DNA from 2 places in the Cupriavidus sp. GW821-FHT07C08 genome. Region 2 is predicted to be linked to the other one. Evidence: predicted binding sites of a transcription regulator. Region 2 holds the regulator's gene; the other holds the start of a gene.
The links. Region 2 encodes LexA, which represses DNA repair genes until DNA is damaged. Its sites were predicted from a motif close to ACTGTATNNNNATACAGT; they were not measured.
Positions count from the first base shown of each region.

Region 1: a site for LexA is predicted at 2,636-2,653, ahead of imuA (translesion DNA synthesis-associated protein ImuA). Genes of this name have one in related genera too.

Region 1 is NZ_JBWKQZ010000002.1:391,326-395,739, reverse strand. Features, by position in the region: gene AC07UK_RS05055 (error-prone DNA polymerase) at 1-513, opposite strand, end outside; gene AC07UK_RS05050 (Y-family DNA polymerase) at 519-1,982, opposite strand; gene imuA (translesion DNA synthesis-associated protein ImuA) at 1,909-2,613, opposite strand; gene AC07UK_RS05040 (DUF3800 domain-containing protein) at 2,856-3,635, opposite strand; gene AC07UK_RS05035 (hypothetical protein) at 3,739-3,888, opposite strand.
Region 2 is NZ_JBWKQZ010000001.1:489,281-493,694, reverse strand. Features, by position in the region: gene dusA (tRNA dihydrouridine(20/20a) synthase DusA) at 1-190, shown strand, start outside; gene AC07UK_RS02435 (hypothetical protein) at 1,199-1,477, shown strand; tRNA gene AC07UK_RS02430 (tRNA-His) at 1,584-1,659, shown strand; gene AC07UK_RS02425 (hypothetical protein) at 1,751-2,095, shown strand; gene AC07UK_RS02420 (hypothetical protein) at 2,135-2,305, opposite strand; gene lexA (transcriptional repressor LexA) at 2,416-3,069, opposite strand; gene AC07UK_RS02410 (asparaginase) at 3,327-4,319, shown strand.

The DNA.
Region 1 (4,414 bases), on a different contig from region 2:
CGCCCTGCCAGCAAAAGTCGCGCTCACCCATGCCGATTGCGCCTCCAGCTTCTCGGCCGCCACGCCATAGTCCGGCGTGAACACGATCAAGCAATCTGGCAGCCCCTTCAGATGCTCGGACGGCGCTTCGGGCGCGGCCAAGTCGCGTGGGGTCAGCACATAGGAACCCTTGGCGGCGCGCATGCGCGCGAGCGTGATCAGTTCGCACAAGTTGCCATAACCTTCGCGGTTACGGGCAAGCGCAAGGAATGAGAGCGCGGGAGAGCCGTCGGCGTTCTGCAGCCGGAACCAGGCGCCAATTACAAGGCGAAGGCCGGCATTCCTGGCCTCTGTGTGGGCACGAACGATGCCCGCTAGCGAGCACTCGTCCGTGATGGCGAGCGCGTGGTAGCCCAACTGAGCGGCGCGCTCAGCGAGCTCTTCCGGCCGTGAGGCGCCGGCGAGGAAGGAGAAGTTGGAGCGGCAGTGCAGTTCCGCGTAGGCGGGCAGACCTGCCTTGGCGTTGATGTCCATGGTTTTCAGCCGAAGAGGCCATGCAGATACCACCGAGCCTCATCGCCTTCTCGGCTGCCCATGCGTTCCTGAAAGATCCAGTAGCAGGTGTGGTCCTTCGCCTCCGCAACGAAATAGTCGCGTGTCACCAGCTGGCCGCCCCACCAGCCCGACTCGATGCGCTCAGGCGGTGAGACGATACGCAGTGGCGATCCGTAGAAGGGACGGTGGTCGCGTTCAATCAGCGGCACCGGCTTGCCGAGCAGCCAAACAGGACGTGGCAGGCCTGCGGGCAACGTTGCGCTGGGCGGCTTGTCAGTGGCAGACTGCCAGCTGTTGGCGACTTCCGGGCGGTAGTCTGCACGCAAGCACGGTTGGCGGACATTGTCAGCGCCGAGGCGTGCCACCAGCAACTCAAGCAGGCGTGCATGGTCCGCCGGCGTGCCGCCCGGTTCTGGAAACAATGAATCGCTGGGGGGTGCCACCGGCTCGGTCTCGATGGCAGACACCGCGACGGCAATCATCGGCGCCTCGACAGTCAGCCGCGTCAGACGCTCTTTGAGCAGGCGAACCAAATGCTCTTCATGCCAGTTGGGCTCGGCCAGCGCAATCTCAATCTTCGTTGGTGCGATGGCAGCGGGGCCGCGCTCGTGGCGCAGTTCGACCGCAAACCGCTTGATGGCCAGGTGCCGGGCGGTTAGCCAGCCGACCATCTGTACCAGCAAGCCGCGAGTGTAGGCAAGGGCGGACTCAGCGTTGTCCATCCTATCCGGAAGATCCACCGCGGCGTCAAACGATGGGGGAGCTTCGACCCATTCGAAGACTTCAGGTGCTTCCCCATGGGCGCGATCCAACGCCTCAAGGATGGCGGCGCCGCATCGGCGCTGCAGGCCTGCGCGCGGCAGCCGGCGCAGGTCTCCTAGCGTCCGACAGCCGAGTCCGTCCAGCCACTCATCAAACGGCCGCGCCGCCGGCAGGATCGCAACGGGGATGCCGACCAGCGCTCGCACCAATGTGGGCATACTTAATGCCGTTCCGCCACCAGAGCGCGCAAGTAGCCAAGCGCCTTCGGCGGTTGGTGCGCATCCCGCGACAGGACTGAACCCCATTGCCCTGACGGCCGCCAGCATCCGTTGCCGCAGCTTGCGGACGCCGCCGAATAGTCGCAGCGTGGTGCTGATGTCGACAAGCACCGCCGCCTCCTCGGACGCAGCGACATTGGGCGAGAACTGCAGCATCGCCATCATGACACGCTCGAGCGCCGCCAGTTCTGCGCAACCATCGCGGTCAAAGAGAATGGTCTGCGGTGCGATCGTCTGTACGCCACCGCGGCGCATTGCCGGCTTCACGCCGGCCGCAATGGCCAGCGGCGACGCCATATGCACGCGCTCCCTGTCCAGGACAGCAACCGCTAGCTCAGTGGACCAGTTCGGTCGGAATACTTCGAGGGGCAGGGACGACAGGCGCAGGCAGATCCACAGGCGCAGCATGGCGATACAACAGAATGGGGGAGGGCTGCAGCGCTATGTGGAGCGGCGATTCCTGCTGCGGGCCTCGACGCTTAACGAACTGCACACGAATTCCGTCCGATGCGGGCTCCAATGTCAGGCGCAGCGGCGCCGGCGAGGCATCGCGTGCACAGGCCGTCGGACGAACCACGAAGAAAAGGACATCGGAGGCTTGGGCGGCAAGATGCAGACGCCGAAGCGCATCGTTACGCAGGTGCGACTGCCAAAAGACGAGCGCTCCGCAGGTCCCGGCGCGCAAGATCTGCTCCGCGGCCCACAGGGCGTCAGCGGTGTGCCGGGTTTCGATCCAGAGAGTCTGCGCGGACGGGACGCCCCAGTTGGCGAGCGCCAACGCTTGAGGCGCGTGCGGCGGTGCCAGAAGCGCGACAGGGCGGTTCGAGCGCGCGACGAGAGCAGGGCGTAGCAAGCGCAACTCGCCGATACCCGGCTGGCGCTGCAGCAACTCCGTCAGGCAACCGATCGGCCAGCCGCCGCCCGGAAGCTCCTTGTCGAGCGACGGATACCCGGTTGGAACGGTGCGTGCGTTGCCCCGAGCAAGCTGCGAGGCAAGCCAAAGTGACGGATGAATGGATTCTGGGGCGACGGTTAGCATGGCGAGCTCCTGCCCCCAGTGTACTGTATATTTATACAGTATTCACCTGCATTATCCGTCACATGAGCGGTTCCATCGCGCGATCGCTGCCACCAGCGGCCAACCAGCCCTGTTGCGAAAATCGCATCAGGGCTCGTATAATTTGGGTGTTGCAGGCAAGCGCGGAGCTTGTAGAGGTCGTCGAAAGACGGCAGCCCGTTTTGGGTGGGATCCTCGAATCCGGGGCCTGCAACCGTCTTTTCTCAGTCGTCGCGCACCGCGGCGATCACACGCCGACGCTCCCCATCTTCTGCGTCGCCGCACCAAAACTTCAAGCCGTAGCCGTCCACCTGTCCATTGCGCCGATACAGGTTGCGTGCGAGCATGCGCAGGTATCGGTCTTCCGTCTCCCCATACTGATTTCTGTGGACTGCGTAGAACGCGCTCGTCGCCACGGCGTCGGCGACCTGCAGGCCTGCCAACTGGTCGTGATTCACTGCGCGCACGCCATCAAGGTCGAGGCTGTCCCAATGGATGCGGCAGTCTTCCCGGCCCTGCAGTCGCACAAGGTAATGATGGAGGTCGGCATAGGACATCGCCGATCGGTTCGAGAAAATCAGTTCGGCCTTACCATCACCCTCACCAGGGCGCGCGGTATCCCTGCACAGCCAGCTCACGCGTTCCAGCAAAAGGCGGATCGTGTAGCGGTATAAGGAAAACGCCTCCTGCTGAAAAACCTCCGGGTCGGCGATTGAGGGCTTGTGGACCAGCACATGCACGTGCCGCAGTGGCGCCTCCCCAATCATGCGCGCCAGAGGCACCCGGTGCTCATGCCGCAGGTTGCGAAAATGCAGGGGCGATTTAGCAGGCTTCCTCAGTAGCTCCCTAGCGTTCTTGACGAGTTGCACCATTGCTAGGTCGTTCACAGTGCGAACTACCGTGGCGGACTGGACGAACCACCTCGAACTACCTTGCTCGTTGGGAAGGAACACAAATCCTTCGTCGCCCGACTCGTCGATATAGACGCGAAAGCTGGAGGTCATGCGTGATGCGTTGGTTATATGAGGGTGCCATTATGAGGCACACCAAAGGGCCGGGCTTCAAAATGATCTCGCTATGGACGCTACTTGGCCGGACGGACGTGCCCTATCCGTTGTCGGAAATGGCGGCAGGCGTCTGTAGTGGGCGCCCCGTCACGCCGATCACGATCTGCAACGCGCTGCTGGCGATCAGGGCGAACCGACACTTGTCGATGTCGAAGTCCTTGGTGTCCACGCTGAACAAGGGGTCGGCCATCGGCCTTGTGTGGGCTCATAAATCTGGAAGAATGCGTGGCAGGAGTTTTACTGGCTTGCCCTTCTGGGACTTCTCGAGGGGCGACCAATCTTCTGTTCCTGGGCTGCCACTTCTTATGGCAGAAACGTTCCCCTTCGGACCAGAAAGTCTTTGCAACGGTAGTTGAACGATTGAGCAGTTCCTCCAGCCGCAGCCCTTCCACCACGGTGGTATGGTCTTCGCTGCAGCAGCTCATGGCACAACCTCGCACGGCCTTGCCCTCGATGCAGCCACTCCTCCAGGCGAGTGCCTGGTCGGAGGTCGCGGCGACCGGCGTCGAAGTCGGCGCGCCAGGCTCGTGCGTTTAGAGTGACAGCCAGCGGCTAGAGGCCTTTTGTCGCGGCCTCACGATGAACTTGCGGCCGGCGCTGTCACAATCGCTAACTAATTTGATAGCTTACTTCACGACCTCGAAGCTACGAGCCTCTCTCTGATATAAATGCTAATAATTTCAGTAAGTTAGAAGAAGCGCTTCTATTTGCTGGTC
Region 2 (4,414 bases):
GTATATGGGTGCGGTCACGCGCCACATGCTCGGCCTGCATCGTGGCATTGCGGGCGGGCGCGGCTGGCGCCGCGTGCTGTCGGATGCCAAGAGCATGAATGCGGCACGCACGCGTGCCGATGTGGATGCATTGTTCGAAGAGGCGCGCGCACACTTGCGGCCGCAGGCACAAGAGCCACTGGCCGCGTAAGCGAGCGTAGGCCGTGCGCGCACTGCCGAGGCCGCGCTCTAACTCAAAATCGTGAAAATGTGCATGGCTGCGCGGGGGTACCGCGCGCCGCACTTGCAATGCCTGATCGCCCGGAAACCGGCGCCAGGAAAGGGATTCCCCTAATTCGCTGAGGCAGGGCACTTCCATACACTGTGCCTGCCCTCGAATACAGGGCTTTCTTCAACTGATTGTTAGCCCGCTTCGGCGGGCTTTTTTTGTCGGCGTTTTTTTGCTGCTACGCCAAGCTTGTTGCTCTTCGTTTACCCGTATGGTGCATTGCCGGGATGACAGTTACAGTGCAACCGCCTTCAGGGCATTTGAGATCGCTAAATTTAAGAGTCCGCGCTGCGGACTCTTTTTTTGCGCGCTCGCTTTGCATGCGCCAGACGAGAGGATTAGACGGTCGCCCTCGTAAAGAGTTCCATCGGTCACGCTGGCAGGCTAGCGCGTATGGCTGATGTCTACGTCCAGCGTGCCGTATGTCGTGATGCTGGATTCCCTGCCGTCGACCCCGCCGCCAGCACATCCGCCGAGCAAGGCCGCCAATACTGTCAGCGCAAGAATTCGCGCAGGCCATCTACACTTGATTTGCATTCCCGTTCCCTGCGTTCGTTGACGTGTCGATTTTGTCGATGACGTCGATTGGGCTCGCATGCGCTCGTGAGGTTCCATCGCCAGGTGCTGGTGCCACGGCAATGAGCGGGCAGGGTGGCCAAAAAGAGGCAGGCGGCCCGATGGGGCGGGCCGCCTGACGGGAAGGTCGAGGGGGGTCAATGTCCCTCAGGCACAAGTATCGCTTCGCGCATTTGCGGCATGAACCCTGCAGAGGTAGGGGCTGTGCACAGCATATTTCCGCGAGCGATCGACAGCATGCGCGAAGGTGCCAGCCGGGCCGGGCGCCCTGGTCGGCGGCCGTGATACGATCCCTCGCATTGACCCGGGCGAGACAAGGCATTGCATGCGGACCGATGCCGGCAGGGGAACAGCGTGGAAAGGGCAAACGTGGAAAACGAAGCGCCGTTCGGTGTTGTCTATGAAGACTTCAGGGTGGTCTGGGTTGCCGAGCAACTGCAGGACGGCAAATGGACGGCACGCTACTGCTGGCACCCCGGCACTTCAGAAGCCGCAGGCAAGGCGCTGCAGGAAGCCGTGCTGAACGGCAAGTCGCGCCGCCTGTTGGGGCAGTTCGATACCGAAGCCGAGACCGTCGAGGCCATCAAGCAGGCAGTGCTGCTTGAGGCAAAGTGGAGCCCGTCCCGAACCTGAGCTTTTATCTAAAAAAAATTGTGCCGGATACTAGCCATCCCGGAAAACTGTTTGTATAATCTTGGTTTTCGTCGATCAGCAACGTAACGCGCTGATGACCTCTACGGTGGCTGTAGCTCAGTTGGTAGAGTCCAGGATTGTGATTCCTGTCGTCGTGGGTTCGAGTCCCATCAGCCACCCCAAAGCATTTTCCAGAACGGCGCCTCGCGAGGGCGCCGTTTTGCATTCCCCGGGGATGGTATGTCTGTTCGAGCGGCAGTGATTGGCGTAGCGATGGCAGCCATGGTGGCAGGGTGTGCCACCGGTACGTCTGAAAAGGACATTCGCGCGCGTGCGCCCATGCGCTTGTTCACGCCAGCAATGATGGGCGATGTTGCGAAATGCCTGCGCAACAATCTGGGCGATGACGCCGCGGTCATCAACTATCCGGCGAAGAACCAGACTGAGATCCGCATCGGCCAGACCACGTCTGGCGGTGAATACCGATACGCCTATCTGATTTCGCTGACGGCGAAGCCGGATGGTACGGCGCTGGAACTGCGCAAGAGCGATACGTGGTTTCCGCAGCTGACGCCGCAGGAGCTGGAAGCCGAAACCAAGGCGTGCGCGCGTAGCTGAGGGCGGGGCCCACGGCTACGCGGGCTGCGTTCGCAGGGTTCAGGCAGCCAGCTTTTCGGCGGTTTCGAGTTCAAGCATGCGGCAGATCGCCGCCATGCTGCCGACCATGGTGCGGCGCTGCGTACCCTGGTAGACGCGTACGCCCTTGCTCTGGCGGAACGGCACGGGCTTGACCGGGCGGCGGGCGGCGACTTGGTGGATTTGCGGCATGGTGGCACCTCTTTTGGGCAAAGCGGGGTCAACACCCGGCAAGCCGGGTGGCGTCTGCAAAGCAATGGAAGCGGGTGGGCCCGCGCAGGCTCGCTGCCTGCGGTGCCCGGCTAGAAGCCGGAAGATCGGATCAGACCGACGGCGATGCCTTCCAGCGAGAACTCCTCGCCAGGCTCCACGATGATGTTGGTGAAGTCCGGGTTTTCTGCGATCAGTTCGATATGGCCACCGCGCCGCTGCAGGCGCTTGACGGTCACGTCATCGCCCAGGCGCGCCACCACGATCTTGCCGTTGGCGGCTTCGCTGGCGCGGCGCACGGCCAGCAGGTCGCCATCGAGGATGCCGGCATCACGCATGCTCAGGCCGCGCACGCGCAGCAGGTAATCGGGACGTTCGTCGAAGACCGAGGCGTCTACCTGGTACTGGCGGTCGATATGCTCGGCGGCGAGTATCGGGCTGCCGGCAGCAACGCGGCCCACCAGCGGCAGCGTCAGCTGCATCACGCCGGCCATCGGCAACGAAAACTGGTCGGGCATTTCCGAATCGCTGCGTGCCACCTTCAGGCGGATGCCACGTGAGGCGCCCGGGGTCAGTTCGATCACGCCCTTGCGTGCCAGCGCCCTCAGGTGTTCTTCTGCGGCATTGGGCGAGGAGAAGCCGAATTCTGCGGCGATTTCGGCGCGCGTGGGCGGAAAGCCGGTGCGGCGGATCGTGTTGCGGATCAGATCGAAAATCTGCTGCTGCCGGGGTGTCAGGGTCGCCATGGGATCGCCGTTCCGTGCGGGGCCGGGGGGATTCCGGGTAAGGGATCGGCCGATCCATTATCCTGCATCCGGCTGGCCAGGCACTGTATGTTTAAACAGTATGCTGTGATTTTATACAGTATCGGCCTGAGCGCAAGCAGAATTTTTGGGGCGTGTCGCATGGACGGATTATGGGTCGCCAGCGCGGGCCCGCGGCCAGGCGGGGCGCGCCCGTTACAATCGGCATTCCTGTTTTCCCACTTTCTTTGCACGCCTCCATGACCCAATTGCCTCGTATCGTCGTACTGGCCACCGGCGGCACCATCGCTGGCGCGGCCGGCAACTCCGCCAGCAGCGCACGCTACCAGGCGGCGACCGTGCCGGTGTCGTCGTTGCTGGCAGCGGTGCCCGCGCTGCAGTCGGCGGCCCGCATTGAAGCCGAGCAGGTGGCTCAGGTCGACAGCAAGGACATGACCTTCATGCTCTGGCAAACGCTGGCGGCGCGGGTCGAGTACTGGTCCGCGCAGCCCGACGTTGCCGGCATCGTGATCACGCACGGCACCGATACGCTGGAAGAAACCGCGATGGCGCTGCACCTGACGCAATCGTGTCCGGTGCCCGTGGTGATGACGGCGGCAATGCGCCCGTCGACGTCGCTGTCGGCCGATGGCCCGCTGAACCTGCTGGATGCGGTGCGCGTGGCCGCTCATCCCGATGCGCGCGGCAAGGGTGTGCTGGTGGTGCTGAACCAGCAGATCCACGCTGCGCGGGATGTGGCCAAGGCCCACACGTCGGCGGTCGATGCCTTTGTCTCGGCCTGCGGGCCGCTGGGTTTCGTGCAGGATGACTACGTGCGCTTCGCGCGCGCGCCGCGCGCGGCCTGGGTGATCGGGCCGATGCCGACGGCGTGGCCGGTGGTTGAGATCGTGGCCAGCTACGCCCAGCCGGGCAGGGTGGCTGTGGATGCGCTGGTCCGCGCGGGCGTTGCCGGACTGGTGGTGGCTGCCGCCGGCAATGGCTCGGTGCATGAGGTGCTGGCCGAGGCGCTGGCCGATGCCGCTGCCGCGGGCGTAGCCGTGGTGCGCAGTTCCCGCACCGGGGCCGGTCATGTGGCGATTCCGCCCCAGCTCAGCCCGACGGATGGGGCTTTTGTTTCCGCAACGGACCTCAATCCCTATAAGGCGCGCGTGCTGCTGGCCATGGCGCTGGCAGCCGACGCAGGGCTGGCGCGGGATCCGGCAAGGCTGCAGGCTTTGTTTGCCAACGCCTGATTTGCCTGTGTAAACAGCGGCTTGCGCACTTGCCGATGCGCGCGCTATAATATAAGGCTATTCAACCTTGCCACACCGGACTCGTGACGCCCGGG